Regions from separate parts of the Maridesulfovibrio salinus genome, predicted to be linked through region 2. Evidence: predicted binding sites of a transcription regulator. Region 2 holds the regulator's gene; each other region holds the start of a gene.
What was found. Region 2 encodes sigma-54, which starts transcription at its own class of promoters, with help from an activator protein. Its sites were predicted from a motif close to CTGGCACGGNNNNTGCTT; they were not measured.
Positions count from the first base shown of each region.

Region 1: a site for sigma-54 is predicted at 3,804-3,821, ahead of nifA (nif-specific transcriptional activator NifA). Genes of this name have one in related genera too.
Region 3: a site for sigma-54 is predicted at 4,940-4,957, ahead of ACZ5PW_RS19525 (Spy/CpxP family protein refolding chaperone). Genes of this name have one in related genera too.

Region 1 covers NZ_AP042461.1:77,719-88,058, reverse strand. The annotation lists gene ACZ5PW_RS00390 (FAD:protein FMN transferase) at 1-558, shown strand, start outside; gene ACZ5PW_RS00385 (hypothetical protein) at 570-773, shown strand; gene ACZ5PW_RS00380 (hypothetical protein) at 795-1,256, shown strand; gene ACZ5PW_RS00375 (DUF554 domain-containing protein) at 1,333-2,046, opposite strand; gene ACZ5PW_RS00370 (DUF190 domain-containing protein) at 2,153-2,467, opposite strand; gene ACZ5PW_RS00365 (hypothetical protein) at 2,505-2,768, shown strand; gene ACZ5PW_RS00360 (Crp/Fnr family transcriptional regulator) at 2,800-3,498, opposite strand; gene nifA (nif-specific transcriptional activator NifA) at 3,832-5,424, shown strand; gene ACZ5PW_RS00350 (hypothetical protein) at 5,557-6,414, opposite strand; gene ACZ5PW_RS00345 (radical SAM protein) at 6,625-7,893, opposite strand; gene ACZ5PW_RS00340 (nitrogenase component 1) at 8,052-9,410, opposite strand; gene nifE (nitrogenase iron-molybdenum cofactor biosynthesis protein NifE) at 9,709-10,340, opposite strand, start outside.
Region 2 covers NZ_AP042461.1:2,559,725-2,570,064, reverse strand. The annotation lists gene ACZ5PW_RS11725 (manganese-dependent inorganic pyrophosphatase) at 1-847, opposite strand, end outside; gene ACZ5PW_RS11720 (PTS sugar transporter subunit IIC) at 925-1,602, opposite strand; gene ACZ5PW_RS11715 (PTS sugar transporter subunit IIB) at 1,637-2,101, opposite strand; gene ACZ5PW_RS11710 (PTS sugar transporter subunit IIA) at 2,104-2,532, opposite strand; gene rapZ (RNase adapter RapZ) at 2,573-3,457, opposite strand; gene ACZ5PW_RS11700 (PTS sugar transporter subunit IIA) at 3,643-4,089, opposite strand; gene hpf (ribosome hibernation-promoting factor, HPF/YfiA family) at 4,093-4,632, opposite strand; gene rpoN (RNA polymerase factor sigma-54) at 4,685-6,100, opposite strand; gene ACZ5PW_RS11685 (sensor histidine kinase) at 6,381-8,576, opposite strand; gene ACZ5PW_RS11680 (ABC transporter substrate-binding protein) at 8,573-9,715, opposite strand; gene ACZ5PW_RS11675 (ABC transporter ATP-binding protein) at 10,038-10,340, opposite strand, start outside.
Region 3 covers NZ_AP042461.1:4,270,178-4,280,517, reverse strand. The annotation lists gene ACZ5PW_RS19545 (sigma-54-dependent transcriptional regulator) at 1-775, opposite strand, end outside; gene ACZ5PW_RS19540 (two-component system sensor histidine kinase NtrB) at 780-2,516, opposite strand; gene ACZ5PW_RS19535 (DUF4405 domain-containing protein) at 2,538-3,389, opposite strand; gene ACZ5PW_RS19530 (Spy/CpxP family protein refolding chaperone) at 3,542-4,015, opposite strand; gene ACZ5PW_RS19525 (Spy/CpxP family protein refolding chaperone) at 4,405-4,890, opposite strand; gene ACZ5PW_RS19520 (ABC transporter ATP-binding protein) at 5,095-5,757, opposite strand; gene ACZ5PW_RS19515 (ABC transporter permease) at 5,766-6,926, opposite strand; gene ACZ5PW_RS19510 (DUF2318 domain-containing protein) at 6,939-7,352, opposite strand; gene ACZ5PW_RS19505 (radical SAM protein) at 7,638-9,326, opposite strand; gene ftsZ (cell division protein FtsZ) at 9,390-10,340, opposite strand, start outside.

The DNA.
Region 1 (10,340 bases), 1.9 Mb from region 2:
GTCCGCATTGATCCACCTGCTTTGAGAAAGCTCAAACCGTCTATCACGATCGATCTTGCTGCTATTGCCAAGGGTTATTGTGTCGATGCTGTTTCCGGCTGGCTGCAAAATCAGGGGATTCCAGCTTTCATGGTTGAGATCGGCGGTGAAGTGCGGACTCTGGGGACTAAGCCGGGCAACCAAGATTGGCGGATTGCTGTGGAAAAACCTGTTACAGGCGGACGCGCTGTTCAGGCTGTGATTAGTTTGAATGGCAGGTCCATGGCTACTTCCGGAGATTACCGCAACTACTTTGAAGAAAACGGAAAGCGTTACTCTCATATAATCAATCCTGTAACCGGGCATCCCATTACCCATAACCTTGTTTCAGTCAGTGTAGTGGAAAAATCCTGTACTATGGCTGATGCCTTAGCCACCGGATTGATGGTTCTGGGGCCTGAAAAAGGGATTGAGTTAGCAGAAAGAAATGACTTGTCTGCTTATTTCATTGTGAAAACCGCGGATGGGTTTGTCCAGACAGTTATAGGTGATTTCCCTCAACACGAAACTTTGAACTGAGGAGATTTCTCATGGAAACTTTAATGATGACCGCCATTGTTTTTGGTCTAGTCTTTCTGGCTCTGGCCATTGGAGTTATTTTCAAACGTAACTGCATCAGGGGGTCCTGCCAGGGATCGATTCAGGCGGGAGACGGTTCAGGGTGCAGATGCGGCAAATATGATTTCGATAAAAAGCTTGTCGATAAAAACAACTCATCACTGAAGCCGCTTTAGCAGGCTTACAGGAGAATTGATATGACGACCTCAATCCAGACCGCCAAAGATGTGATCGACCAGACCAAGGCATTTCACAAGCGATTGGTGTCTTTTTATAAAGATCTGTCGGATACGGTGGAAAAAGAAAGGGTGAAAATTCTTTTGGATTATATGAGCAGACACCATGAAAACCTGCTCTCAATTATTGAAGATTACGAGTCCCGCCTGTCCGAGCGCATCCTGAGCACATGGTTTATGTATGTGCACCAGGAGTGTGATCTGAGTCCGTTTTTCGATGCTGCTCTGGGGCCTGAAATGACAGCCCAGCAGGCCATTAAGGTAGCCGTTGATCTGGATAAGTGCTTACTGGAAACCTACGAAGCCATGCTCCAGAATGACATTCCTGATGATGTGAGCGAGGCTTTTCAGGGTCTGCTTGATATGGAAAATCGTGAAAAGATCAAGCTCGCCAAAAGTGCCTTGAAGATTGAGACGATGTAGTCACGGTTTTACGAGTTGAAAGTAGCCCGCCACTCTCTTTTGAGAGTGGCGGGATTTTGTTTTAAATGCTGGAGAATCATGTCAGGTATAAGGTCCATAAATGGGACAGCGGCATGACCAGAATCAGGGCCGGTATCATGTTGGCGACCGGGAACTGTTTGATACCGCAGATGCGGAAGCCAGTCGCTAGCATTATGAGACCTCCGCAGGCAGAGAAGTCGGCAAGCATGTCCGGGGTGGTTAAGGGCAGAATCAGGGAAGCCGCCAGAAACAAGGCGGTTTGCACCGCAAGTTGGGGTATTGCCAGAATTGCTACTGTAAATCCCATGGCTGAAGAAAATATCGGGGCGGTAAAAAGATCCAGAATAGCTTTAACAATGAGCAGAGTAGGGTCACCGGTCATACCTTCAGTCAAGGCTCCGTATATTCCTGTTCCGCTCAGGCAGAAAAGGACCAGTAAGGCTACAAATTTATCAAGAAATTCTTCCTGTCCCATGTTTCCGGAAGGTCTGGTCAGTTTATCAATAACTGTTCTGGCGCTGGTTGCAGCACGCTGGATTATTGATTCCAACTGGATAATCTCACCCATGAGAGATCCTGCGACAAGTGCCAGCATAACCGGGGCCAGCAGTTTTACCTTTACGATCATTGCCACGCCGAGGCCCATGGAAGCGCATCCGAAAACCATTGGCATGCGTGTGCGGATGTTCGAGTTGAGCTTCGGGCCGAGAAGAGCTCCGGCTATACTGCCTACAAGCAGTGCCGCGCCGTTAATATATGGTCCTGTCATGTTAAATCCTGTTCTTCTGATTTGTTATCTGTAGCTTGAGTTCTGAAGTAAGGCTCTGAATGCTTTGCGAAAGCGGCAGGGCTGACTTGCTCCGCAAAGTTGTAATCTAAAATGTGAAACCGAATTCAGCTTTTGATCTGGAATAGAAAATAGAGAGTTTTTCAGATTTGATGCGGCTCAGTAATTCATCGCATTCATCAGTTGTTAGAGCCATTGTGACCAGTTGGGGCGGAGTCTCAAGATCAAAGTAATTTCCGGAATGAAAGCGTCCGTCATGGCCGAAGCCTTCTTCTCCTGTGAAAAGGGTCGCTCCTCGGACTCCAGCCTTGCGTGCCTCTTCAATTATCCAATCAGCCATGGGAACTCCATCATGTTCACGGTTCTGTTGAGTAAAGAAAGTGATTATGTATCCATCCATCATAAATTATCCTTTAAAATTGCTGGTTGAAGATGTTTGATTGCTGATCGAAGCAGTTGGAAAAGGGCGGAAGGCCACACAAGACTCAGTAATATTTTCCAAGTCCTCCTCGTTTGATGGCAAAGTCAAAATTCCAAGATGTTTTAAGAAAATTACGGATGCCGGACACAAGAAAATACCGGAACGAAGCGTAGTTGGAGATTCGTTGGTTACAGCGTTTTCTCGCATCAACGGCGCAAGTGCTGCTTTCTCAGCAATTAAATATCACGGATGGGATTTGAATATTATGGAAGCAGTATTTTGAACAATGACGTGCGTCACTTAAGGCTTAAAAATCAGATTATAAAAAAAGGACATGATGAAATATCGTCAAGTCTTTCTTTGTCCAGAATGGTTATATTGCCCCGGGATTTAGAAATTATTTCCGCTGATTGAAGGCGGGATATGACCCGGGCGGCTGTTTCCCGGGAGGTTCCTACCATTTCCGCCAGATCATTGTTGGTTAATGGAAGTGCGGGGCCTATTCTGGATGAAAGCATATGCAGTACATTCATAATACGGGTTTCGACACTCTCATCTATAAGATCAAGTATTCTCGTGTATGCTCCGTCCAGAAGATCTCCCATTGTTCCAAGTATTCCAATCGCTACGTCCGGATTATCCCGGACCCACTCCCTGAATTCAGAACAGGGGATAGAAATTATGGCCGCATCCTCAACGACCCGGGCGGAGAATAATCTGGGGCTGGATTTGAAACAGGTAATGCCGTTCAGAGTCATTCCGCCAGTAGCTACAATATAAGTAAATGATCTGCCTGAAGCCGCTTCTTTTGAGAGAATAACTTTTCCGTTCTCCACCAGATAAAAATAATTCGAATCTTCACCTGACTTGAAAATATAATCACCTTTGTTGAAAAGAAGCCTGCGCGCTTTGCCCGCGAGTGACTTGAGGGCCGATAATTCAGCCTTGTTTAAGTTTATATCAGTCTTGAATATTTCGATAATCTCTTCTGTGTTCAGTGTGTATCTGTCCATTGAAGCATCCTGCTTTATATTTGTATCTGTTGATGCATGAATAACTTCGGTTGCATACCCTGTCGATCAGATTCTCAGGATTGCAGTTATGAAAACGCGCTCGTACTTGTTTATATTTGCTACACACCCGGTTTCCTGAAACGTAGGTAGGCTTTCTGAAGAAATGGTGTAAAATTATTTATTTGTAATATTTACTTTTGCATTAATGTAGATTGACGGGGTGTTTTTTACATTAGTGTGAAAAGATAAAAAAGGCTCTTTTGTATAACTCCCTAAAAAGTATGGCTTAGTTTTGTGTTGGAGATGTGGCATCCCCTTTGCTTAGCTACAAATATGTACCCCTCGTTGCATGGATTAAAGCTTTCCGCGTTATTGGCCATTTGTCAGGCCATTGAGCAGGCGCTGGATCTGGAGTCGGCCCTTGATGGTGTTCTGAGTATTCTGTCCGAGAATCTGAGCATGAAAAGGGCCACTGTAACCCTTTACGACCCGGAAACAGGACAGCTTTCCATTAATGCCTCATACGGCCTTTCAATTGAAGAAAAACAGCGCGGAGTCTATCGGCTGGATGAAGGTGTGACCGGACGTATTTTTCAGACCGGAGAGCCTTATTATGTGCCCGACATAAGCAAGGAACCGTTGTTTCTTGATAAAACAGGGTCGCGCAAAATTCAGCGCGGTCTTACTTCTTTTATAGGGGTCCCCATTATTCTTCACGGGCAGCCCATTGGCGTGCTGAATGTGGACCGTATTTTTGGCGATGATGTCGCTGCTGAAGAAGATATTGATTTTTTGAAAATTGTTGCAACGCTGATCGGACAGTTCATAAGTCTTAACGAAAAGATAATGGAGCGGGAAGCTGTACTTAAAAGAGAAAACACCTCGCTCAAGTATCAGATATCCAAGAAAAGCAAAGGTCTGTACATAGTCGGCCAGAGTTCAGCCATGGTGGAGGTGCAGAGACAGCTTGAAAAAGTTGCGCCCACAAAGGCCACCGTACTTTTACTTGGAGAGTCTGGGGTAGGTAAGACGCTGATTGCGCGCATTATCCACGAGCTTTCCGACCGCAGCGGACATCCTTTTATTAAGGTTAACTGCGCTTCCATACCTGAGAACCTTCTTGAATCTGAGCTGTTCGGTTATGAAAAAGGAGCCTTTACCGGGGCAAGTGGAACCCGGCAGGGACGCTTCGAAGAGGCTGACGGAGGAACAATATTTCTCGATGAGATCGGTGAATTTCCCATGAACCTGCAGTCCAAGCTTCTGCGTGTGTTGCAGGAAAAGGAACTGGAGCGTCTGGGGTCCAACCGAACCCGTAATATTGATGTCAGGATCCTTGCCGCAACCAACCGGGATCTTGGAGTGCTGGTTGAGCGTAACGAGTTCAGGCTGGATTTGTTTTATCGCTTGAACATTTTCCCGATTACCGTGCCGCCTCTACGTGACCGAAAGGAGGATATAACCGGTCTGCTGAATCATTTTCTGCAGAAAATGTCTGAAGATTACGGGCGTAAGATGTACTTTACTCCGGCCGCGCTGGATGCGCTGATGCTTTATGACTGGCCCGGCAATGTCAGAGAAATGCAGAACCTCATTGAGCGTCTGGTTATCATGTCCGATTCGGAGTATATCACTCTTGAGTTTTTGAAATCCTACCTTGCTCCGGGGCAGGCCGGTTCCAGCCCGGCAGGAACACCGGAAGCAACTGCCAAATCCATAGATGAACCTCCGCATTGTACATCGTTGCAGGAAGTGGAGCGCAATGAAGTTGTCGCAGCACTGGAACGCAGCGGCTGGATTCAGTATAAGGCTGCCGAGACTCTGGGGCTTTCCGCGCGGCAGATGGGATACAGGGTTAAACGATATGGTCTTGAATCAATGATAGCTGAAGGGCGGGCCAGACTTCGACGAATGAAGAAAGAATAATAAATTTCCTGACTGGCTTAAGTCGCAGCCATCGGGGTTGCGACTGATAAAAAATCCCCGCATCGGGCGGGGATTTTTTACGTTTATAGGATAATATAAGTTGCCTGAATATTTGACTCCGGGGTCTGTTTTTTATTTCTGGCAGGCTTTAAACCATTCTCCCTTGTATTCATATTTCCATGCGGCACGGTTCAGAATCGGCTTGATGTCAGGCTGTTCATTGAGAAGAACCGTTTTAATTATGGCATCATTTCTCCCTTGCGGGTGACTCCAGACTGCTGTACCGCCGCCCTGATTGGAAGGAAGTTCCACAACGATAGAGTCTTTTGACTGTGTTCTCCATCTTTTCACTTCATGCCCGTTAAATATGATTCTTCCGTCAGGCAGAATTACAACCGAGTTTGCCGAGGAGTCCTTCCAAAGGCCCCATGCCCAGCAGCTTCCCAGATTCTTGAAATTCCCACTATCCGCATTTTTTGTTTCCGGCTGTGCCTTGAGGCCGGGGAATCTCCATGTAGACATGGCATGCCGGACCTGCTGCTTTGTTTTTTGATGACCTTTCAGGTGCATGCCGAGGAGTATATATTTTTTATCCCTGAAACTTGAAGCCGTCACTGTGGAACTGAAATTTGTTCCTGATCCGGTTGATCCTGTGAAAGAACGCTTCAGGGCAGGGCTGCCGGAAACATGAGTCTGGGTTTCTGAAAGACGTGTCTGAAAAGGCATGCCTTTGTTTTTCATTTTGGTGGTCCAGCCATCCAGTAATTGGGCAAGTGTAATTCCCATTCGCGGATATTCATAGAGTTCTACAAAAGCATCTCGTGCAGGAGAAATACATCTTTTGACAATTTTAGAGTCATTATTACCTGTTTTTTCCGTCCAGCCGGGAGGGCATTGCAGTCCTTCCCCGATATCCGCCGCATCTGAGAATGAAGTTAAACAAGTCAAAAATGCCGCAAAAAGTAGTAAGATCCTGATGCTTTTTTTCATTCTTTATCTCCGTAAAATTTATACAAACCGTACCTGCTTTTGATGTTTTTTTCCACATTTTCCGAGCCATAAATAAAGCTGTATTTCTGCATTACCAAAGTTGAAGCCCCCGCCAGAGCAACTTGGCGGGGGCTTCGCAGTGTATGGAAACGAAGTCGTTTCTAACGTATTTTATGTATGCTTGAGGGATATTTTCAATCGAGCAGCAGATCAGCCGCATTTGTTTCCGGTTCCGCTGCAGCATGCATCTGCTATGCTGCCTCTTCTCCCTTTGTGAACTTCCATATTGCCGCCATTATAAATTGTTTCAAGCGCACCTTCTATGAATCCACTCACAACATGGGGGGCGATACCGTTTTCCTCAAGCATTAGTGACGGAGTCTCGCCTATAGCAGCGGCAAGTACAGCCCGGCAGTCGATCAGGGCTTCGGCAAGATCATTCCATCTTCTGGGACCGCAACCGGCTGTCGGTGCTTTACGTTTTTCAATCAGTTTAAAACCGCCTTCCTCGGCTTCACCCCAGATATGGAATTCTCTAGCCTCGCCAAGGTGCTGATTGATAAGCATACCTTCACGTGAAGCCACTGCCACATAGGGTCTGGGCTTTTCGATATCTATGGGTTTCAGCTCGGAACAGGATTTTAAAGTGCCGCAGAGGGATGCTGATTTATCATCCCCCAGAAGGCCGACAGCATCTGCCCGACAGCGCTTGCAGTGAGTCATCTGTTCGATGACTTTCCCAGCTTCCTTACGAAGCGGTCCGATAGTCTCGTGCCCCGGTTCGGTAATTTCAGCGAAAGGTGTATCCTCTGTGGGTTTAAGGGGAATCATGTTCTGAATATCCGCCCCGAGTTCAGCAACAACCTTAGCCACTTCGTGCACGTGGTCCTCATTGATGCCGGGGATGACTATAGTGTTCACCTTGACCACAATCCCGCGTTCCTTGAGCCCTTTTATCGCTGCAAGCTGGCGGTCCAGAAGCACTTTTGCCCCTTTCTCTCCGTGATATACGACTTTGCCGTCTTTAACCCATGAGTAAATTTTGGCGCCGATTGCCGGGTCTACAGCGCTAATGGTGATTGTTACATGCGAAACGCCAAGTTCGGCTATATCATCAAGGTATGGAAGAATCCCCATACCGTTCGAAGACAGACAAAATAGCAGGTGAGGGTGCTTTTCATTCAAAAGCCGCATGGTTTCCAGAACTTCTTCCGGATTTGCGAAAGGATCTCCTGGGCCTGCAATGCCTGCAACTGTGATTCTCGGTTCTTTTTCAAGTACCGTGTCCATGTACTCCGCTGCCTGAAAAGGTTTAAGGATTCCACTGGTTACGCCGGGGCGTGATTCGTTCACGCAGTCATACTTGCGGTTGCAGTAGTTGCACTGGATGTTGCATTTGGGAGCTACGGGAAGGTGTACTCTGCCACATGAACCGGCGGTTTCCTTATTGAAGCATGGGTGTTTGGTAGTGTCTTTCATGATGTATCTCCCTTTTGTCTGCGGCGACCTGGCGACATATTGGCAAGGTTTCGCCGATAGCTTTTGTTTGGTTATGCGTAATGGTGAAAGTTTATCTTTTCATTCTGATTATTATTTAAACTGTTTAAAGCCTTATGAAGTTCAGATCACGCCGGAGGCTACATGTAGCCGTATCCGACAGGACTGTCGGCCTGCTTCTTTTCAAGGACTGCATTCACGATCATATCGAACATGTTCAGTGCGCCTTTGTAACCGATATGCAGGATGCGTTGCCCGCCGAAACGGTCGTGAACAGGGAAGCCTACGCGGATGAGCGGGATTCCCCATTCCTTGGCATAGCGGTAGCCTTTGGAGTGGCCGATGAGCAGATCGGGTTTAAGTTCTTCGGCCCGTTCCGCGATATCGTGAAAGTCGACACCTTCATGTATTTCCGGTGTGGAGCGGGCTACACCATCGGTTACGGCTGCCACGGCTTTATCGAGGCCTTTTTTTCTGGCACCGGTCCCTGCGAGGATCACATCAACGCCTATTTCTGCCAAAAATGAGCAGAGTCCGGTTACAAGGTCTTCTTCGCCGTAAACAACAGCCCGTTTTCCGAACACATATTTGTGTCCATCGACATACGCATCAATCAGCCTTCCACGCTCCCTTTCATAACGGGCCGGCATAGAAGTCCCTAAGGCTGCTTCAAGAGTTTCGAAAAAGATGTCCGATTCACGTAGTCCCATGGGAAGACCGATCTGATGGTTGGTTACACCGAATCTTTTAGACAGAACGGTTCCGCCGGTCTCACGTGGCAGGCAACGGCCGAATTCAATTGTCGCGTCCGCGCCGGACATCTTTTTAATGGAATCAATGGGGGTTCCGCCGGAAGGAATTTTCACATAGTCCTCCAGTGCCGGGCCATCCAGAGTTTCCGAAATGTCAGGTAGGATTGTGGCTTCAACACCGAAATCATCACAGATGTCCTGCAGATGCCGGATATCCTCACAGGAAAGCATATTCGGCAGGATGTTGATGGTGTTATTGGCAGCAGCTTTTTCCTTGTTGAGCTGGTCAACCATGGAACTGACAGCTCCGTGCCAGCCGTCGGTATGGGTGCCGTTATAGCTTGGAGTGGAAACCTCTACGATTTCAGGGAGGTCAAGGTCTCCGAATTCTTCATTGAACTCGAAAAGGTATCTGGGAACATCATCACCGATGGTTTCGGTAAGGCAGGTTGTCGCCACTCCGACCATTTTCGGTTCATATTTTTTCATTACATTGAGGATGCCCTTCTTCAGGTTCGGAGCACCTCCGTAAATAGCGTGTTTTTCACCAAGAGCAGAAGAAGCAATATCGACCGGCTCACGGTAGTGGCTGATGATGTAACGGCGCATATAGGTCGCGCAGCCCTGAGAACCGTGCAGGAAAGGTATGGCTCCTTCAACGCCGCGGAATGCGAGTGATGCTCCGAGAGGAGTACAAAGTTTACAGGCATTAGTTGTGGATGTGTAATTTTTGCTTTTAGTGGTCATGATGATCTCCTGAATGCCTTCGGCAACCCTGCCGGGGGGGGCTACCGGCGGTCCCTCCGGGGGCCAGAGAAACTTTTTGAATTTCTCTGGACTCTTCAAAAACTTTTAATAGGGCTTCGCCGTCGTTGGCTTATAAAAAATTATTCTAAAGAACTTGTTTAAACGGGCCTGATAGGGAGATTAGTTTTAACTCTTTCTCCCGGTGTGCCGATCCCTAAGAGTGAAACCTGTCAGGGAGTCCAGAGGGGCTTAGCCCTTCTGGTCCCGCTGAAGGCGCCCTCGGAGAGCCGCCGGAGGCCTATGTGGCACTCTTGATGCGCTGTGCTCTTCTCGGTGCGAACTGCCAGACCGGGCTCATGGCCGAGGAGTGGATCTCACGTGCGAAGTTGAGCATTCCTTCGAAACCTTCCAGTGCTTCCTTGCGTTCGTGGTTGTGATCGCAGAACCCGACACCGAGTTTGTAGGCAATTGGGCGTTCCTTGACGCCTCCCACAAATATGTCCACGTCTTTTTCCTTGATAAAGTTGGACAATTCTAGCGGGTTGGCATCATCCACAAGAATGGTTCCGGGATCGGAGATGCGTGCCAGTTCTTCGTAATCTTCCTTTGTGCCGGTCTGTGAACCGACCATGACCACTTTCATGCCGAGGTGACGAAATGCTTTCATCAGCGAGAAGGCCTTAAAGGAGCCTCCAACGTACATGGCGACTTTTTTACCTTCGAGATCTTTGCGGATGCGTGCCAGTTCAGGCATGAGCTTTGAGAGTTCATCGCGTACGAGGTCTTCTGTGCGTTTGACAATGTCCGGGTCGACATCCTTGAAGAAATCAGCAACCTGATAGAGGGAGTCCGCCATGTCTTCGATGCCGAGGTAGGAGACGCGCATATAGGGTTTGCCGTACTCTTCCTCAATCATTTTGGCCAAATCCA
Region 2 (10,340 bases):
TAGTACCTTCGGGAGCAACGCCGAATGCTTTTTCAACTACGGAAGGATCGTCAGAAACGATGAGCATTTCGGAACCTTCTTTCATGATGTCGGTCAGCAGCAGGAAGCAGCTGTGACGGCCGTCAGCTTTAACTTTTTCAAGTTCAGCGTAAAGGTCATCTTTGATTTCGTCGAAAACGGTCAGGTCAACAACTTCGAGCTGGCCGATACCAACTTTCTTGCCGGACATATCGAAATCTTTATAGTCACGGAAGATGAGTTCGTTCATGGAAGCACCTGCAACAGCAGACTTCACGTTGAACATTTCCATTCCGAGAGCCATAACATCTTCAACACCAGCGATCTTAGCCAGTTCCTCAACAGCAGTCCTGTCAGCGTCAGTACAGGTTACGGACTTGAACATGACGGTGTCGGAAAGGATTGCACAGAGAAGAACACCAGCAACGTTTTTAGGAATTTCTACATTGTAGAACTTGTACATTGCGTTGATAACAGTACCGGTGCAGCCTACAGGCCATACCCACATTTCGAGGGGGTTGGGAGTAGTAACGTCACCGAGTTTGTGGTGGTCTACAACAGCTACGACTTCACCCTTGTCGAGGTTGTCCATGCTCTGAGCGATGTCGGAGTGGTCAACGAGGATTACTTTCTGATCGGTAGCGTCAGTCATAACTTCGGGAGCAGCGCAACCGAATTTTTCCAGAACAAAAGCGGTTTCAGGAGCGATTTCGCCCTGAGCAACAGCTTTGGTTTCTTCTTTAACTTTGGACCACAGGTCAGCAATTGCAATTGCGGATGCGATGGTATCGGTATCGGGGTTTTTGTGTCCTACTGCGATAATAGCCATAATAAATTTCCTCCTAAGAAATATGGTAGCTTAAACGAGCTTGTGTCTTCTATCACAATCTTTTTTCTCTGCCAAGTCTACATGATCCCGGCAAGGATTATAAAGCCGAATAAAACCACTCCGAAGACAAAAGCGGCGTAAGCTTTACGCAATCTCAAGGCTAAAAGCCCTCCGAGGCTTGCTGCAATCCATAAAAAAGACCACTTCATATCCACACCGGCGACCAACGGTCCCCATTTGTGAAAAAATATACGAAGTATGTAATGAAGGATTAAGGTACTTGTCCAGAAAAAAAGCCAAGAAGTCACAAAAGTTCTTAAAATTGATTGCAGAACCAACTTTCCGGGCACGTTTTCTCCCGTTTTTCCGCGCCTCGCCCAGTTGATCAGTTTGTTATGTCCTCGGTTGTGCCAGCGTCTTAGGGAATATTCCAACCAGGAACCGATTCGGGCAAGCGGAAGGCAAGCAATTATGATCACCATTGCCTGACGGGCCTCGGTGAAAGCAAATGATGTGCTGAGAGCAAGAGCGGCAAAAGTCGGAGCCAGAATATGTGGCGGGATATAGGTCCCCGCGGGGATGTTGTCGAGCCAGAACAGCTCAAAGAAGACGGCTATCTTAAGGCTTGAAGCAACATCGCCTGTAACAGCCCCCCAAAGAGCTCCTACAACCAGCGGACGTTCAAGCAGACCAGGATTTACAGTGAAACGGAAAAGTGAAAACAGCGCAAAAAAAAACCTATCACCGCTACCCACATAGGGAACGGCAAAGCCAGTCCTTGCAGAAAACTCATGCGAACCTCACCTGTACCGGATCATTTGGGACACACCTGAAGTCCAGTTCAATCCCTTTACCCTTAAAGTACATGAGACAGGACTCGTCATCTGAACTCAAAGCAACACTGGGTGAAATCTGTTTTTTTCCCGGACCATAGTGAATATTCCCGATATTCACGGAACTGAACTCGAAACCTGAGTCCAAAGCCCTGCGCACATCCTCACAGGATGCAAATAGCACTATCACGCTACAGTTGTTTGAATCCGAGACAGACAGAAGCCTGCTTTGGAGCTCTTCCACACGGGAAAAAGTACAGGTAACCGACTGAGGAATGGCCAGCGACATAATCTGCTGCTGTAGATCGTCCCCGGCTACGGAATCGTTCGCCACGATGATATGCTTCGCGTGGGTGTACGGCAACCAGGTTTCAATTATCTGCCCGTGAACAAGTCTGTTATCAATTCGCACCCACTGCATGTCTACCCCTTCGAAGTTCGTTTTCGCAGCATTTCTCCTGCAATTACAATCCCCTTGGCCCCGGCTTTGCTGACTTCTTCCGCCATCTTCTGCAAAGACTCATTCCGCTTCTGCAATGCCTTCAGCAACATGGGCAGACTCACCCCGGTCACTACTTCAATGTCATCCCCCTGCAGAAGAGAGAGGCTCAGGTTGGTGGGAGTACCACCGAACATATCAGTGAGGATCAAAACACCAACTCCATTGGAAACCTTTGAAATTGTTTCTTTTAAATAGTCCATGGCTGCGTCAATACCCTGTGAGACATCAACGCTTACGGAACTTATGAAGTCCTGCGGCCCGACAATGAGTTCTGCCGCCTCTACTAGCGACTTTCCAAAGTTACCGTGGGTAACCAGAACAATTCCGATTTTACTGGATTCAGCGCCCATCTATATTCCCGATTCAGAACATGCCTACCGGCAGTGCCCCTTATTTCAAATGTATATGCTTATGTTCAAGTGAAACAGAATAACCACTATCTTTAAGAGTTGCAAATATCCTCTCAGCGGTAGCCACGGAACGATGCCTGCCGCCGGTACATCCAACGGCAATGGTCAGCCTGTATCTTCCTTCCGCCTCGTAAAGAGGAAGAACATATTGAAGGAAATCGAGATATTTCTCAATAAAAACCGAACCGGGTTCTGTACCGAGTACATAATCGGATATAACCTTGTCCTGACCGGACAAAGGACGCAGTTCAGGTATAAAATAAGGATTGGGCAGAAATCTGAGGTCCATGACCATGTCAGCGGCCGTGGGAACATCATGCTTAAAGCCGAAAGACATTACGTGAACTCTGAGTCCGGAAGACTTTTCACTAAGCTCAGCCCATTTTTCCTGAATCCTGCGCCGGAGATCATGGATGGAATAAGTGGTTGTATCAATAACCAGATCAGCCTGCTGGCGGACCGTATCAAGTGCTTCCTTTTCCTTTTCAAGAGCCTGCTCAAGACCGAAATCTCTGGACTCAAGGGGGTGCAGACGACGAGTTGTAGCGTACCTGCGCACCAGTTCCGGCAGACGCGCTTCGAGAAAAAGAATGCTTGGACAAAAGCCTCTTTTGGTCAGCTCTTCACGCGTGGCTTCCCAGTCACTGCTAAATTCCAACTGACGCAGATCCATCCCGAGAACCAATCCCCGATACATATTGTCACGGGTGCAGAAAAGGTCCACAAGGCGCGGGAGCATTCCCGCGGGAAGCCCGTCAACACAGAAAAAACGTAAATCTTCAAAAACCTTGAGAACAGTTGATTTACCGGCTCCTGAAAGACCGGTCACAACTATGACCGGAAATGAATCGACATCGCACTTCACGTCCTGCTCCTTTCGCGTCTACTTCCGGCATGCGGAGAAAAAGACTTTTATCCGCTTAAAAAATCCCCGCGCCGCATTTTTAACATGAAAACCCCGGCCGACATGACAACAGTAACATAAACAAAATTAGCAATGACCAGAGTTCATTGCTAATTCATAAGACTTTATTTTTTCAAGGAAAAAATCTAAATCCCGAGAAGCCTGTGCAGCTCCTCTTCATCCCCGGTTTCAATAAAGGCCTGCCTGTAGGCAGAATCCTTCAACTGACGGGAGATCTGGGCCAGAATCTTTAGATGGGCTCCGGCCCCTTTTTCAGGAGCCAGAACCATAAAGAATATCCTACACGGTTGCAGATCAAGGGACTCGAAATCAATACCTTCGCCGGATCTTCCGACGACCACGACTATTTTCTCAAGTCCTTCAAGTTTGCCATGGGGGATGGCTATGCCATCCCCTATACCGGTTGTTCCAAGTTTTTCTCGATCATTAAGGACCTTTAAAGCCTTTTCTGCATCCACTTCAATACCTGCGGCATTGAGAGTGGAAACCATTTCCTTCAGAACTCCGCTCTTGTCAGAGCTTTCCAATTCGTAGATTACAAGGTCCTTTGCCAGATTATCACTTATATTCATCAGTTAGTATCCCGGGTCAATCAAACCGAAGTCGCCGTTATTGCGACGGTAAATTACGTTTATAGCTTCATTGTCCGCATTGCGGAATACGAGGAATTCATGGTCCATGGTCTGGAGCTGTTCTGCAGCTTCATCAATACTCATGGGCTTGGGAACAAAAGAATCGGATTCGACAATCACGGGTTCCCTGTATACTTCCTCTTCAGCATAGCTGATTACATCCATGCGGGCGGAAGAGACTTCCTTGCGTCTATGACTCCGCATCTTTTCACGAGCGCGGCGAAGCTGGGCTTCGAGCTTGTCCAGAACCATGTCCACAGTGGAGTACATGTCTTCTGATACTTCATAAGCACTGATGTGCAGATGATCGGAGGTTAAGATAACCTCAGCCACATGCCTGAACTTGTCCACCGAGAGGTTAACCTGCATTTCGGTGTTTTCAGGGTTGGTAACATACTTAACTAGCTTGGAGAAACGGCTGTTTGCATATTCCTTCAGATGTTCGGATGCGTCGAAGTTCTTAAAAGTGAATGCTACGTTCATAGAGCCTCCTTCGTAATAGGTGAATATGCTTTTTTTCTCCGGACCTGCCTGGCTAGAAAACCTTTTTCCTTTTAGAGGAGGAAGGTATCCCCATTGCAGTCCTGTACTTGGCTACAGTTCTTCTCGCGATGTTGACCTCAAGACTGGCCTTGAGCATTTCGGCGATCTTCTCATCGCTGAGCGGTTTCTTGGTATCCTCCTCACCGACCAGCTTTTTGATCATCGCCTTGACCGACTCCGAGCCAACCTGAGACCCGTCATCAAGTCCGAGAGCACTGTTAAAGAAAAATTTTAATTCAAAGATCCCGTGCGGTGTAGACACATACTTGTTTGTGGTGATTCTGCTCACCGTGGATTCATGCATTTCAATGTCTTCCGCCACTTCTTTCAGGATAAGGGGCTTAAGCTTGGTGACACCATGGGCGAAAAACTCTCTCTGAAAGCGTACAATGGATTCAAGAACCTTATATAATGTACGCTGCCTCTGATAGAGGCTTTTCATCAGCCATTGTGCCGAGCGCATCTTGTCCTGAAAATATTCCTTGTCTTCCCCCTTGGTCGAAGCCAGAGTTTCAACATAAAAAGCGTTCATCTGCAGTTTGGGCAACCCGTCTTCGTTCAGAACAATAACAAAATCACCGTCATATTCATAAACATAAGCATCCGGACTGATATAGAAAGAGTCTCCGCCTGAAAAACTTGCTCCGGGCAATGGATCAAGAGTTGTCATCAAATCAAGATAACTCTTTAAATCCTCCATACTGAGTTTGAATTTTCTTGCCAGAGGCTTGTATCGCCTTTTCTCAAGATCATCCAGATGATCACGTACCAGTGAAACAAGAATGGGGTCATCATCAAGCTTAAGTGCTTCAAGCTGCAGCATCAAACATTCCTGAGGAGTTCTTGCCGCCACCCCAACCGGGTCAAACTTCTGGATTTTATCCAGAACCTTTTCCACTTCTTCGATTTCAGCGTAGCATGTTTCAGCCACTTCTTCCAACTCAATCCTTAAAAAACCACCGGAGCTCAGATTTCCGATGATACACTCTCCAATCTCAACCTCTTTTTCAGAAAGATCTGAGAGACAAAGCTGCCAGTGCAGATGCCCTTCAAGCGAAGTGGACTTGGTGAGTCTCGCCTCAAAGGACATTCCATCCTCAAGAGATTCGCTTTCACGCGAGGCAGACTGTTTGGAAGTGCTGGAAAATTCACCTAAATAATTTTCCCATTCAGCGTCCTTGGAGATCTGGACCTCTTCCGCAGTTGCGGTTCCGGCGTCAGAGTCCGGTGAATCCGTTCTTTCCTGAGGGTCCATTTCCTCAAGTATAGGATTCTCCATAAGCTCCTGATGTACGGAATCTACAAGTTCCAGCCTGGAAAGCTGCAACAACTTGATAGCCTGCTGCAACTGGGGAGTCATTACCAGTTGCTGAGTAAGCTTTAATTGTTGTCTAAGTTCCAACCCCATAAAAGTCTGCCACCTTCGTAATCATAAATATATTCAAACAGGATTACATTCAAAATCAGATTAAAAAATACAACCGGAAAAATTATCTTCAAATTTCTTCCGAGCTTGATTCAACTATGCCACACTACTCTGCAGCTTGCAACAGCTAACCTCTGATTTGATTGAAATAACAAGATTTTTTAGCCATTAACATTGCTTATGAAAAAAGTGTACCAATGTTCTGATCAAGTGTAAATCCGCAATGCGTATATTAATGAAAACTTAAGCCGGAGAGGTAATATCAGGCGTTGAATTCCAGTGATTCTTTTTTTAGGGGAAGGAGTATCACAAAACGAGCTCCACCGTCTGGTGCTGGCTCAACGCTGAAGCTGCCGCCGTGATTCTGGGTGATTATGAAATATGAAACTGAAAGCCCCAGTCCGGTCCCTATACCGGAAGGCTTGGTGGTAAAAAAAGGTTCAAAGATTCTTCTGCGTATTTCAGGCTTTATTCCCGGACCATTATCCTCTACTTCAATAAGAGCATTGTCCCCCCTCCTTCTAGTTCGTACACGAAGTTCCGGATGTGCACCTGAATGCCCATGCTCTCTTATTGCCTGGGCTGAATTTTTGAAAAGGTTGAAAAGAACCTGCTCTATTTCTGTTCTTGAGCACACGACACCGGGTAGCCCTTTATCATAATCGCGCACAATTCTGATATGAAGGAAGTCGTATTTCTTTTTAAGATCGTAATCTTTGGCTGCCAGGCTCAACGATGCTTCAAGAAGATCAGTAAGATTCACCTCTTCAATCTTATCCTTACCTGGCCTGCTGAAATCAAGCATATTAGAGACAATACCCGCGGCTCTGGCTCCGGACTCCTTTATACCTTTAACAATACTTCCTATTTTACGTAATTCATAATAACTGCGGAGGCTCTCCATAGAACACCCCGCCTTTTCACAGGCAACATGATTGGCTTTAATGTCCGGCAGAAACTTTCTTTCAAGGTTTTGAGCTCCCTGCAATATCCCACCGATAGGATTGTTGATCTCATGAGCCATCCCCGCTGCGAGACCGCCTACCGAAATCATTTTCTCAGTCTGGACCATGGTTTCTTCCATACGGACACGCGCTGTCACGTTGTCAATCCTTACAACAACGCCTTTACTCTCAGAGCCTATCAACGGGAAAACAGTAATATCATAAATATCTTTACCCCCTCCAGGAAACCTTCGCCGTTCCATTGTATGGGGAATTTTCTCCCTAACAGCTCGTTCAACACCCTGAGCAATCTCACTCTGGCCGGAAAAGAACTGCACAACTCCGACCGGACGGATCTCTGTAGACTCAAGATTGAAGATTGACATGGCCTTTTCGTTGCACTGTCTTACCATAAGATCGTCGTCCACCCAGATAAGAGCGGAAGGCATGGAATCAATCACGCTCTGGAAAAAAGTCTTGGAAACGAGCAGGTCGTATTCGCGCTCCCTTACTTTCCGGGACATAACATCAAAGACCTTTCCGAACTCATCAAGCTCCATAAACTCAACATGTTCCGAGTCTTCTGTCGGATAATCCCCCTTGGCGACAGATGACAATTTTTTTATGTAGCTTGAAAGAGGAAGAATCACATTCGCCCTGAATTCTTTTTTCAAGGCAATAAGCAGAACCAGAAAAATAATAAGAATCAGAAAGGTAACCAGAATACCAAGAGCAATCACAGGTCTGAAAAAAAAGGTCGCTGAGCTTGCGACAACCAGTTTCCAGCCTGTACCGGGAATCTGAGACATAACACCGAAGAAAAAACCGTCACCGGTAGTGTAGAATCTGGCTTTACCTGTTTCTCCTTCTTCAGAAAGAATCGCAAGCCCGCCCAGATTGGCCTGAGTACGGACCAATTCCATGTCAGGGTGCACAATCAGATTTCCATAAGCGTCGGTAAGCATGATGACTCTATCCGGAGATAGAAAACCATGAATGAAACTCTGCAGGGCATCAAGACTCAACTCTGCAACAAGCCTCCCTCCTCCTTCGACTGAAATACTGATATACACAACCAGCTTTCCGGACTGGGGGGAGATTATAGGAGAAGTCAAAACATATCCCTTCCGTTGAGGGTCATTAATTCTGATCGGGAAATCCACCCCCTTTATACCCTCGGGAGCCACCGCAATAATGTTCTCATTTCTATCCAGCAGCATTAACCTCTCAAAACGTCTGTGCTTTTCGTGCAGCATATTGAAATACAGATTTCTCTCAATATTAACACCTCCGCTGGCCAATGCTATTGATTGCAGCACGTCCTCCGCACCATCCATGTAAAAAACCACGTTCTTTACCAGTGACCGCGAGAGCTGAACCATCTCCCGCTCCTGTACAGTCACCTGGTTAAGCCCCAGAATGCTGACAATAACCACTGTCATCAGCATTCCGGGAACCAAAATCCACTGAATAAGCTTTTTCTGGAATATCTGTGCAAGAGAGACTTTTCTCATTTCCCTTCCCGGGCAACGCTCACAAAATTTCCGCCCTTTACAATAACGATATGTCCATCCCTGTTTACATCTCCGAATCCGTCAATCTCATAAGGCCCGACCAGAGATTCCGAAAAAGAAATCCCTGGCAGAACATTTTCCAGATTATCAGTACTGCCTCCATTTAAGCGGACCGCATGAGCAAAAAGCTGGACGGCTTCATAGGCAAAAACAGCAGCAAAATTTGGAGCCCATCCGAAACGCTCCTTAAACTCCTTTTTAAATTTATCATAACCCGGATTAGGGGTATCCTCTGCAAAGTGAACCGCAAAATAGATTCCTTCAACACTTTTTCCGCCGGTCTGAACCAGCTCCTTTGTGTATCCCCACATGCTGCTGAAGATAGTCCATTCAGCACCATTAAGTCTCGAATACCTAGCGAAGGAAGCAAGGTCTCTGGCTGCAATTACAGCAACTACCGCATCAGGTTTAAACTCATTAATTCTGTTTACTAAATCCGGCCAGTCAACTGCACTTTTTCCGGGATTGTAACCGACTTCCCCGACAAGCTCTCCCCCTTCTTCCTCAAACCCAGTAATAAAACTGTTTTTGTAAGGCTCTGTAAAAGGACGATTGGATTCATCCCACACCACGGCGAGTCTCTTCTTTCCCATGTCCTTTACTGAATACTCGGCAAGAGATTCTGAAAGATCACCAAGCGTTGCTATCACTCTAAAGAATTTGTCTTTGCGCCCCTTCAAAAGAGTGGTCGATGTCGTTGGCGAAATATAAACAACATCATTCTTGTCACTCTCTTTAAGTGCAGCCATGCTCTGAACACTGGTCATATGTCCGATTATAACCTCAGCACCGGACTTGATCAGTTCGCGGTCTGCTTTAACAGCTCCTTCCGGGGTATTTCCATCGTCGCGCACTATCAGTTGCAGTTTTCGTCCATCAATACCCCCGGCGGAATTTATCTCCTCAACAGCAAAAAGAGCCCCATTCCGTCCCTGTACACCAAGATCAGAATATTTACCCTCAAGAGTCCCGGAAAAACCAACTTGAATGGGAGAATCCGAACAAGCTGACAAAGCAAAAGAGAAAAAGCCAAGAAGCAGAATTACAAGGACTATATTATGACTGGCGACTTTGGACATAAGAATATCTCCGGTAATAGATTTCTTTCCACCACCAGAATACACACAAAATGCAGATAAGACCAATTAATATTAACTAACAGAGAGCCTTGAGCTGAAACATGATTGGCTGGTTAATTGATATATTACGGTAGACCGGTAAAGACTCAAAAGATGAAGGGATATTTTAAGGAAAAGGCAACAATCATCAGGCGGTAAATTAGGAGCAATAAGCCAAGTGTGTAAAGAACACTGGAACGAAGAGTATAATACAAGTGAAGTCCCTTTCTAAGAAACCGATTGTACATATTTTAAAACAAAGAGACCTCACTTGAACATGAATCTAAAATAAATGTATGGACCGGGCGGGAATGGAGGCCTTAACATTTGCCCCCTTCTCCAATTCTCCCCTTGCAATCAGTTTTCTCGGAACCAGAGCGTTGATGGAGAAGTGCGCATACTCAAGCGTCACACGGGCATGGAAACCTCCCAGCGTGATACTGCTTACAGCAGCCTCGAAAGAATTATCGTCAGATAAATCTTCAACCTCACTCCCCACCAGAACTTCCTCAGGCCTGAAAGCAAGACTGCACGCCTCCCCTTGAGGTGTTTCAGTACAGTTGAGTTTCAGGTCTCCTAGCTTTAC
Region 3 (10,340 bases), 1.7 Mb from region 2:
GGGCTCGCAGGATCTTCGCCTGAAGCACAGGGTCCATTTCTCCTATCTCGTCCAGAAAAAGAGTTCCGCCTGAGGCCAGTTGAAAACGTCCGGGCTTGTTGGCGTTAGCCCCGGTAAAAGCTCCTTTCACATAGCCGAAAAGTTCGCTTTCCAGAAGATTCGCCGGCAGTGCTGCGCAGTTTACTTTAATCAGCGGCTTGTCTGCCCGCAGGCTTGCTCTGTGCAGCCCTTCCGCCACAAGTTCCTTACCGGTTCCTGATTCACCCAGTACAAGAATGGTCGCCTCTGATGGCCCCGCCTGTTCAATGAGATCTTTTACATTGAGCATAGCCCGACTGTTGCCGATCATTTCTTCTGAGTTTCCGGCTGCTGACTTGAGGCGTTCATTCTCATCCACCAGCCGGGAGTAATCCAGAGCCTTGTTAAGGACAGCCTTGAGCTCTTCATTGTCAGCCGGTTTTGTAAGGTAGTCGAATGCACCGTGTTTCATCGCTACAACAGCGGAGTTAACATTGCCGTAAGCAGTAAGCATGATGACCGGAAGACCGGGAATAATGGCATTCAATTCTTTTAGAAGGGCCATGCCGTCCATGCCTTGCATACGCATGTCGATCAGTGCCGCATTCAGTTCAAGACCGGGAATGAGTTCCAGAGCCCGTTCTCCGGAATCGGCTTCATGGACAGTCCACCCGTCTCCTTCCAGGACTGCCCTGATGAGCATCCTGAGGGAAGGTTCGTCATCAACGATTAATACGGTTTTGCTGTTGTCGTTCATATATTTATTCCTCGTTGCGGGGATTGGGAAAGTAGATCTTTACACAGGTTCCGCCCAGTGGGTCGCCTTCTTCCTGACTTGATATATTAACCCGTCCGTTATGTCCGCGCATGATTGTGTTGACAATTGCCAGTCCCAGTCCGGTCCCTTTGGGTTTGTCGGTAAAGAAAGGCTCAAGCGCATGTTCACGGATATCGTCCGGCATACCGGGCCCGTTGTCACACACACTGATCCATACTCCATGTCCGGATTCCTCGGCGGAAATGGATATTTTTCCATCACTTTCCGGAACCGCGTCAAGACTGTTGACCAGCAGATTCAGAAGCACCTGTCTGATGCCGTCCGGGTCCGCATAAACCTGGTCAGTCTGGAGGTCGGTAGATATCCAGGTCCCTTTGTGTTCCAGGTCGAATCCCATCAGGGTATGCATTGATCTACATATTTCGCTCAGGCTCAATATTTCCGGTTCCAGTTCGTGAGGTCTGGAAAGGTAAAGCAGGTCGGTAACAACCCGGTTCAAACGGTCGGCTTCTTCAAGCATGGTACCGGCGTATGTACCGTATGGAGCTTCATCCTTGAATTTTTCAGCAAAAAGCTGGGCAAAACCGCGCAGTGAGCTTAAAGGGTTGCGGATTTCATGAGCAACCCCGGCTGCAAGTGAACCTATGGAAGCCAGTCTGCGGGCCTCGTAAAGGTCTTCCTCCAATCCCGCAATATCCGTACGGTCACGGATAATGATCATGGTCCGTTTTTCCTCGGGACTTTCAAAATAGGGAAAAAAGATGAATTCGAGGTTCTTGCCGTTCAAAAGGGCATGTTCCCAGGTTACATTGTTCCTGCGGAACTCCTGCAGGGATTCATAGGAAAAGTCGTTCCAGTTCATGCCGACCAGAGCTTTTTCCGGCGGACTGCCAAGGAGGTTATGTGCCGAACCGTTGGCTGCGAGGATGTTGCCTTCCGTAGTAAGGGTCAGAAGTCCGTCCGGCATGTTATCAAGCAGATTCGCCTGAAAGCTTTCAAGGCGGGTCAGTTTTTTACCCTGTTCCCTGCGCTGGAAGTAGGCAACGGCCAGAAGCCATAGGACGAGACCCGCCAGAAAAATATATCCGGTTTGTAATAAGGCAGCCCTGCGGTATTGTTTAAACTGGTGGAGGTGCTTTTCCGCATTCAGTCCTAAAAGGAGATAGGTGCTGCGATCATGGGGCGGTAAAAAGCGGAACTTCGGATTCCCATACAACCTCAACAGGGCGGGCTGCCCTATAGTTCCGTACAGCAGAGCAGCTTTGCCTCCGATCATGACCGGCGTACTGGATTCCCGGACAGTCTCGATCATTCTGAACATCTCATTGGGCGGCGTATACTTCTGGCCGTCCTGATTCACCACCAGAAGCGGTTCCCGGTCTGGACCATAAAGGGCGATATACAAAAGGTCGCCCTGTGAAACCATTTCTCTGAAAAGTTCCCGGGCTTCTGGGGCAAGTCCTTCAGGCATGCGGCGGTTGTGCATGTCGTGCCCGTTGTTGCCTCCGGGCCTGCGCATGCGCCGCGCTCCTTCCACAAGCTGAATATCAAGACCTCTGGCAATTGAGCGGGCTGAAAGCAGCATATGCTCAAACACTGTCTGGTGCATCTGGCGAAGGTTGTGCCAGGTAAGGTAAAGACTTCCGGCCCCGAGTAATATCAGGGCCAGAAGTGCAAGAGCAAGAGGCAGTTTATGTGATTTCTGTGAACTTAGTTCCATTTATGCGTAAGGTAGAGTTTATTATGGATTGAGCAGGGCGCCCACTTCACGGGGGGAGCTTAATCCAAGAGTTGCCGCAATTTCACGGATGGTCGTGGACTTGTCAACCACGGCTCCTTTTTTCCGGAGTATGCCCAGCGCGGTATTAACGTCCAGATTATTGTTCAGGCAATATTTTTCAAGTGACATTCTGCCGATTCCGGCTCCGTTACTTATCCCGGATTGATGGTCGTTTTCTGCCGATTCTGCTTTGGTTGGTCTGCTGCCGATTGTCTGCGGTTGATCCTTGAGAATTATTTCATGCAGTTCCTTAGGTGTGATTCCTGCTTTGGCCGCAATTGATTTTATGGACTGCTTTCCCGATTCGATTTCCAGTCCGGCTTTTTTAATCGAAGCAACTGCCTTGTCCACGTCAAGCCCGGTCCGTTTACAAAAAATATCAAGCGGGCTCAGTTCAGCATGTCCATAAGGGGGGACACCGTATTTCTGTTCACCTTTGTCTTTGAGATAAGTGGCGAAATCCAGAACCTGCTGCATGGGAGGAAGTCCGGCAATGGTTCCGAAGGCGACAAACAGGGTTATGATAAGGCTTATGAAAAATGCGGGAGATGTGAAATTAGCAGCACCGGATTTCTTTTTGAGATACGCAAGTATCGGCTTCCAGTTCAGCCAGATGTGAAGAATTGAAAAGGTTATAAATAATACACCTGTACAGATGTGTATGTCTCCCCACTGTTCTTTGCTTAACCCCATAAAGGTCCAGTCTGCCCAGTAGGCAACCCTTCCCTGAGGTACGAAGTAGAGAACAATACTGGTCAGGGTCAGCATTATTATGGAAAAAAAACTGGTTAGGGAAGTGATTTTTCTGAACATGGTCAACTCCTTGGGGTATGATGGTAATGCGTTTTATATACCCTGAATTGTGCTCGCTGGGAAAGGGTTATTAATAAAAAAGGGGGACCGGTTAAGCCCCCCTTTTTCCCGTTTTCTGTAATTAGGTGTAGATGAACGTTATTTGTTAAGGCTCAGGATCCAAGGCCCGGGCAGTTGCTTCCGCCACCGGGACATTCTCCCTGACGGTAATTACCGCAACCTCTGTTGCCCTTACCAAATCCCTGTCCCATGGATGGAAAGGTGATTCCGGTTTCCTTTTCTATTTCGTCAGCCATTTTTTTGTGCTCTGTGAAAACCTTGTCCCTGATTTGGGAGAGTTCCTGAACCAGAGCGTGGATGGTATCCTTGTCGGCCTTGCCGGATTCTACCAGAGCATTGAGTTCTGTCCTTTTGGCCCATTGCTGACTTTTGAGAGACTGAAAAACGTCTTCATATTTTTTTAGAATTGTCTGCACCTGTTGTTGTTTTTCAGGTGTCAGTTGATTGTAGGCTTCCCAGTTACCGCCATGATAGCCGGATTGTTGGTAGCCGTTTCGTGCTATGGCAACGGAAGCCACTGCCAGAATCAGCACGATAATCATCGGGACCAGAGCTTTTTTATTCATATGATCTCCTGATGCTGTTAAAAGTTGTTGCCCTCTCGATTTCTTACATAGCATCTGGCGTGCCATATTTTTAAGTTCATCTATTTCAGTGTGTTGTGTCGCTGAATCTGGCAGCCCTAAAGACTCTTGTGCAATATGTTGCGCATGTTTTTGCACATAGAGGGACTGCTCACTCTGGAGTGTGCAAAGAAGCTGCACAGGCTCTTTTGGGGAGGGGGAATGAGAGGTAAACAATAAATAGGGAAAGTTGTTCACTCATAGTCAATGTATGCCAATGCATGCCAATGTTGGTAGAACGTGAAAAAGCCGGGAGGTCTCCGAGACCTTCCGGCTTTTTCCAGGGTATTTTCTGTTACGCAGGGAGAATGATGCTATATATGTGAAGAAGGTTAGGAGTTAAAGCCCCAGCAGCCGCCGCGACGATCATCGCGATGGTGTCTGCCGAAACCCATTCTGCCATTATCCATATCGAATCCGCCGCAGCCGAACACGGGCATGGCAATACCTGTGGCCTGCTCAATCTCGTCGGATACCTGATTGCGAAGGGTGAATTGTTTATCCTTAAGCTCTGTCATCTCATTTACAAGTGAGGTGATGTCCTTTTTTTCAGCTTTGCCGGATTCAACAAGTGCCTGAAGCTCTGTCCGTTTAGCCCACATCTGATTCTGGATAGACCTGATCTGCTTGTCGTGTTTCTGGAAGATGGCTATTACTTCCTGCTGTTTCTCAGGAGTAAGCTGTCCGAAGAGGCCTGCCTGTCCATTGTTGTGATATTCTCTATGAGAACCGCCATGATACCCGCCTCGGGCCATAGCCGTTCCTGCAAGTGAGACAACCATAATGACCATTACCGGAATCAGTATTTTCTTTTTCATTTGCATCTCCTTATGGGGGTTTGCTCTATCGCTCTGTTACCTCTCACATAAGCATCAGCTGTGCCATTTTCATTAATCGATAGATATCAATGGTTTTGCAAAACATCCTGAAATGGTTGGTTAAAAAAGAAATGCAACATACTGCGCCAGCATGCACAAGTTGTGCATGTATGGTCTTTATAATGCACTTACGTAACTTTATATTCAGATTATCCGGCCATCTTCCAGACTGATAGTGCAGCTGGCCATTTTTGCATGCAATGGGTCGTGAGTTACCATGACAATGGTGAGCCCATCGTCATTCAATCCTTTGAGAATCTGCATGACTTCATTCCCGGTCGCTTTGTCCAGACTGCCGCAGGGTTCATCAGCAAACAGGACCGATGGAGACTTGACCAGTGCCCGTGCAATCGCAACCCGCTGCTGTTCTCCGCCGGATAATTGTCCGGGCAGCCGGTTTGCAAGATCTCCTATCCCTACCCTTTCAAGGCATTTCAGACCGTGTTCTTTCATCTTCTCACTTACCGGTCTGACTTTATTGAGGAAAGGCAGTAATACGTTCTCATGGGCATTCAGATAGGGGAGAAGGTGGTGTGACTGAAAGATTATGGAGAATTCATTACTGCGCAGGCTGTCGGTTTTTGTGTTGTTTAATTCGGTAATGTCTTCGTCTTTGAAGAAAACCTTCCCTTTCTTGGGTTTTAAGAGGCTGGACAGGACGCTGAGGAGTGTTGATTTTCCGGAACCGGATCTCCCGACAACAGCAGTAAAGCTGTTTTCGGGAATATCGATGGAAACATCTTCAAGTACTGTGACTGTATTTTCTTCGTTACCGTAATAATGAGTGATTGATTGTGTCTGGAGCATAACGGACCTCACAATGAAACCAGGGTTCTTGAAGGGTCAACGCGGGTGGCCCGCAGGGATGGGACAATTGCGGAAAGAACAGACAGTCCAGCAACAGCGATAAAGGTGACACCGAATGCAGCCGGGTCGAAGTTGATATTGGCTTCCCCGAGATCAAGTGCCTTGAGTATTTCACCACTGGCGAGGAACCCGCCCGTGTAACCGGCAATTCCCGCCATGGTGCCTATGAATAGAGCTTCAAGGCAGAATATTGAAAAGACAGATCCGGTGGAAAAGCCCAGCGATCGCATCAATCCTATCTCGGTTCTGCGTTCGTTTACTGCCGAAAAGATGGACAGACTGATCATGAAACAGGCTGTCAGCAGGATTACACCACTGACCGACCATGCCATACGGTTCACAAAGCCGATTGCTGACATTCGTTGTTTAACTACATGCTGCAAGGCCTTGACTTCAGTGTCCGGCACGGCCTTTACAATCTGCTGGACAATTTCATCAATGGGGCATCCGGCGCAAAGTGCGGCAACTTCAATGAAGTGGACCGCACCGGGTCTTCCCACGCTGTTACGCAGGACATCAATGTCCATGAAAACGACATTGTCGTCTTCAGTCCCCGTGGCATCCAGAATCCCGGCTACTTTCAAAGTGTTCCCCTCGATTTCAATCATGTCTCCGGGGACCATGCCAAGCTCGGCTGCCGCTCTGCGCCCGATCAAAACTTCTTGGCTGTTCTGGGGAAATTGTCCCTCAGGATACCAGTGGGTCTTGATATTGAGTTCATCTGCCATACTGACCCCCACGATTGCTACAGGGGTTCCTTTAATTTTGCTTATTGCAGCGAATTTGGGTGCAACAGCACTGAGTCGTTCTTTCAACTCGATATTCTTTATCGCTTCTAGAACCGGCTCTCCTTTCAGTTCGTGAGCTCCGTAAGCAACATTTCCAAGGTCCAGCCCCCCGTAGCTGACAGATAGTGACTCAGTCTTTGGGGTGACAAGAATATTTGCACCGAATTTGCTCATTTTTTCTTCAAGGTTGTTTCCGACAACCTCGGAGAGCTGCTGTATTGAGACCACGGACATCACTCCTATTGTAAAGACCGTAGTAAGAAGTATTGTCCGCAGCGGACGTCTTCCTAAATTGCGTAAAGGAATGGTAAATAGATTCATTTGCACACCATACTAGAAATATTTTTTTCCGGCTCTTACAGCATCTTGGGAAATAATCAGACTGTCGCCATCTATCGCTCTTTCCAGTGGTGACGGGTTGCAGCCGCCGCTTAGAACATTAATTCTCGTGGAGTGAAAGCGCATGCCACAGTTGTTGCAGATCATAAAATCTCCATTTTGCGAGTATCCTTTTTTGGACCGGTAGCAGACATCACAAGCATCAAATGCGGCCCTGATCACACCATCTTTACTTTTCAGTACAAAGAAACGAACTTCGGTACCGTCTACGTCAATTGAATAATAGTGGGCTTTGCCGTCATTAACTTCGGCGAGGGGGATGAGCAGATTGTCATTTTGAGTTTTCATTACCGATAAGGCTGCTGTAGGGATAAGTATAAAGGCCAGTATAAGAATCACTTTTTTCATAAAACACTCCTTGAAAAATTGTATACCAAAACAGTATGCAAATGACGTACAATGAGTGTTATTTCAACCTTTAAGCTATGCAGATCGGAATTGAATAAGGGGATTTATCTTAGTTTGTGCAATCTTTTTGCACATGAGATTGCACATCTTGGCGCCAAAATCTGAAATGGAAGCCACTGATTCTGGCAGATCTGAGTACAGACGGCCCGAATTCTGTGCCGTAAATAAAAATCGCAAACGGAACACATTCTGTCGCGGGTGGGGGGAAGTGCTGACGAAAAAAAACTATCTGTCTTCAAGCCACTGGTGCATGCCGCAGACTTTGCAGTCAGCGCATCCTGCAGGAGGGCATACAGGACTTTTCACACCGTCCTGAAATCGTTGCCATTCGCGCCAGAGGTAGCTTTTCTTGACTCCGGTATCAATGAAATCCCAAGGGAGAGGGGAGTTTTTATCAAGAGTCTGTTCGATGAACTCTTCAGGCTTGCCTTTATAGAATTTGAATGCTTTTTTCCATCCGCCCTGTTCTGCCGCTATGCTGATGAACTCGGCAAGTGATTCATCTCCTCGGGCGAGAATACCCTGAAGACGGGCCTGGAATGCTGAGTCTCCAGAAAAGGTGATGCCTTTGTATCTTTTTGTCAGGTTCTTAACAGTAGAAAGGACCTGCTTGAGCTCATTTTCAGATGGCATAGAGGACCATTGCAGGGGAGTCCATGGTTTGGGAACCAGACAGCTCGCACCTAAAGTTATGCGCATGAACTGCTTTTTCTTCTTACCCTGACCTCTTGTCCGGGCTTCGTTCATCTTGTGCAGCATCTCTCCAAGTTCTGCGTAATCATCAGCAGTCTCTCCGGGCCAGCCCACAATTACATATACCCTTAAATGGTTGACGCCCTTGGCGGCACATAGTTCTACCGCTCGCAGGAAGTCCTCCTCTTCAAGATTCTTGCTGGCGGAATCGCGAAGTCTTTTACTTGCTCCTTCAAGGGCAAGTGTGACTGTTCGCACTCCTGAGGCGCGGAGAATATCGAGAAGTTCTTCTGTTAATCCGTCCGCCCTCACTGATGAGAGAGAAAATTTGGTTTTACGTTTTTTCAGCCATTCTATGTAGGGGATTAGGTCCGGCCAGTCAGTAAGAGCTGTACCCACTAAACCCACTTTCGGAGGATCCGCAAGTTCCACTATTTCCTTAAGCTGGTCGACAGACGCATGGCGTGGCGGTCTGTATATGTAGCCCGCGGCACAGAAGCGGCATCCGTACGGACAGCCACGGTTAACCTCCACGAGGAACATATCCTTAAATACCGCGTCCGGGCTTATGAAGCATGAGTAGGCCGGAGTCGTCAGCAGGGGGACTCCATGACCATCGTCAACAGTTCCGGGAGGCAGGACAGCCCTGCGGACTTTGCCTTTGGTCATTCCGGGGACGTAAACACCTTCCCGTTCTTTTATAAGATCGAGAAATTCCTTTTTGGTCCCGCCTTTGTAGATATGCCGTTTAAGCTCGACGCAGAGTTCCTTCAACCCTGCTTCTGCTTCGCCGACCCAGAACAGATCGAAGAAAGGGGCGATTGGAGCAGGGTTCAGAAAAGCCACCGGGCCTCCGGCCATAACCAGCGGGAAGTCCGGGCGTTCCGCCGCCAGTGGCGGAACGCCCGAATCTTTCAGCATTCTTACGGGGTGGAGATATTCCTCCTCGAAATTAATGCTGAAGCCGATCAGGGGAAACTCGGACAGCTGTTTATCACTGTCCATAGAAACAGCCGGTTTTCCGGGTTCGCCAAGGAAGAATCTTTCAACCGCAAGTTCCGTATCCGGAGCGAGCAGCCTGTATACAGCCTGCCAACCTAGAGTTGACAGCCCTGCACCGAGCCTTCCGGGGAAAACCAGAGCCGTGGGCAGACGGCCTCCGGTTTCTTCCGGTTCGGGTTCTTCCTGTCCGTAGTAGAAGAATTCTTCTTTTACAGACATTATGCTTTGCCGGACCTGATATTCCGAATTGTTTCCATGTTATATCTCATACGCAGTCAGGACTTAGTCAGCCTGCTTGCGGATGAAAGTCGGAACTTCAAAATCATCGTCATCATGGAAGATGAACTCTTCACCTGAGTTTGCTGCACTCTGCTTCGGCTGGCGCTGAGCAGGCTCAGGATTTCCAGCTGTTTCTGCAGGCTTGCTTGCTCCATGGCGCAGGTACGCGGGAATGGAGCGGTCTTCTTCTGCGTGTGCGCTTCCCATCTGATGAACATTAGTCATATTTTCTTTCTGCTTGGGAGCCATGCCTCTGGGAGTAATGTTTGTTCTCTGCGGCTGGGGCTGTGACTGCGGTTGAGTTTGTACCTGCGGCTGAGACTGTGTATCAAGCCCGGGAGTAACAGACTGGTCGCATTCAGTATCAATACCGGTGGCGATAACGGTGATGCGCATTTCATCGCCTACTTCGGCGTCGAAAACAGTTCCGAAGAAAATCTGTGCATCTTCGTGCGCTTCTTCATGAACGATGTTGGCAGCTTCACTGACTTCGTCAATAGTCATATCGGGAGAGCAGGTGATGTTGATAAGAACACCTTTAGCCCCTTCAATGGAGACATCTTCGAGCAGGGGGCTGGTGATAGCTTTCATTGCTGCTTCCCGCGCCCTGTTTTCGCCCCGTGCTATACCGGTACCCATCAATGCGAGACCGGAGTTGGACATGACAGCCTGAACATCGGCAAAGTCAAGGTTGATCAGGCCGTGCACGGTAATGAGGTCTGCGATGCCTTTGACGCCGTAGTAAAGAACTTCGTCCGCTTTTTTGAGCATCTCGGAGAAAGCTGCTTTTTTGGCGGCAAGCTGCAGAAGTCTGTCGTTGGGAATGGTGATAATAGCGTCAACGACCTTTTTGAGGTCTTCGATTCCTTTTTCAGCCTGAAGCAGTCTGCGTTTGCCTTCGAAATAGAAAGGTTTGGTAACAACTGCAACGGTCAGAGCACCGGCTTCCTTGGC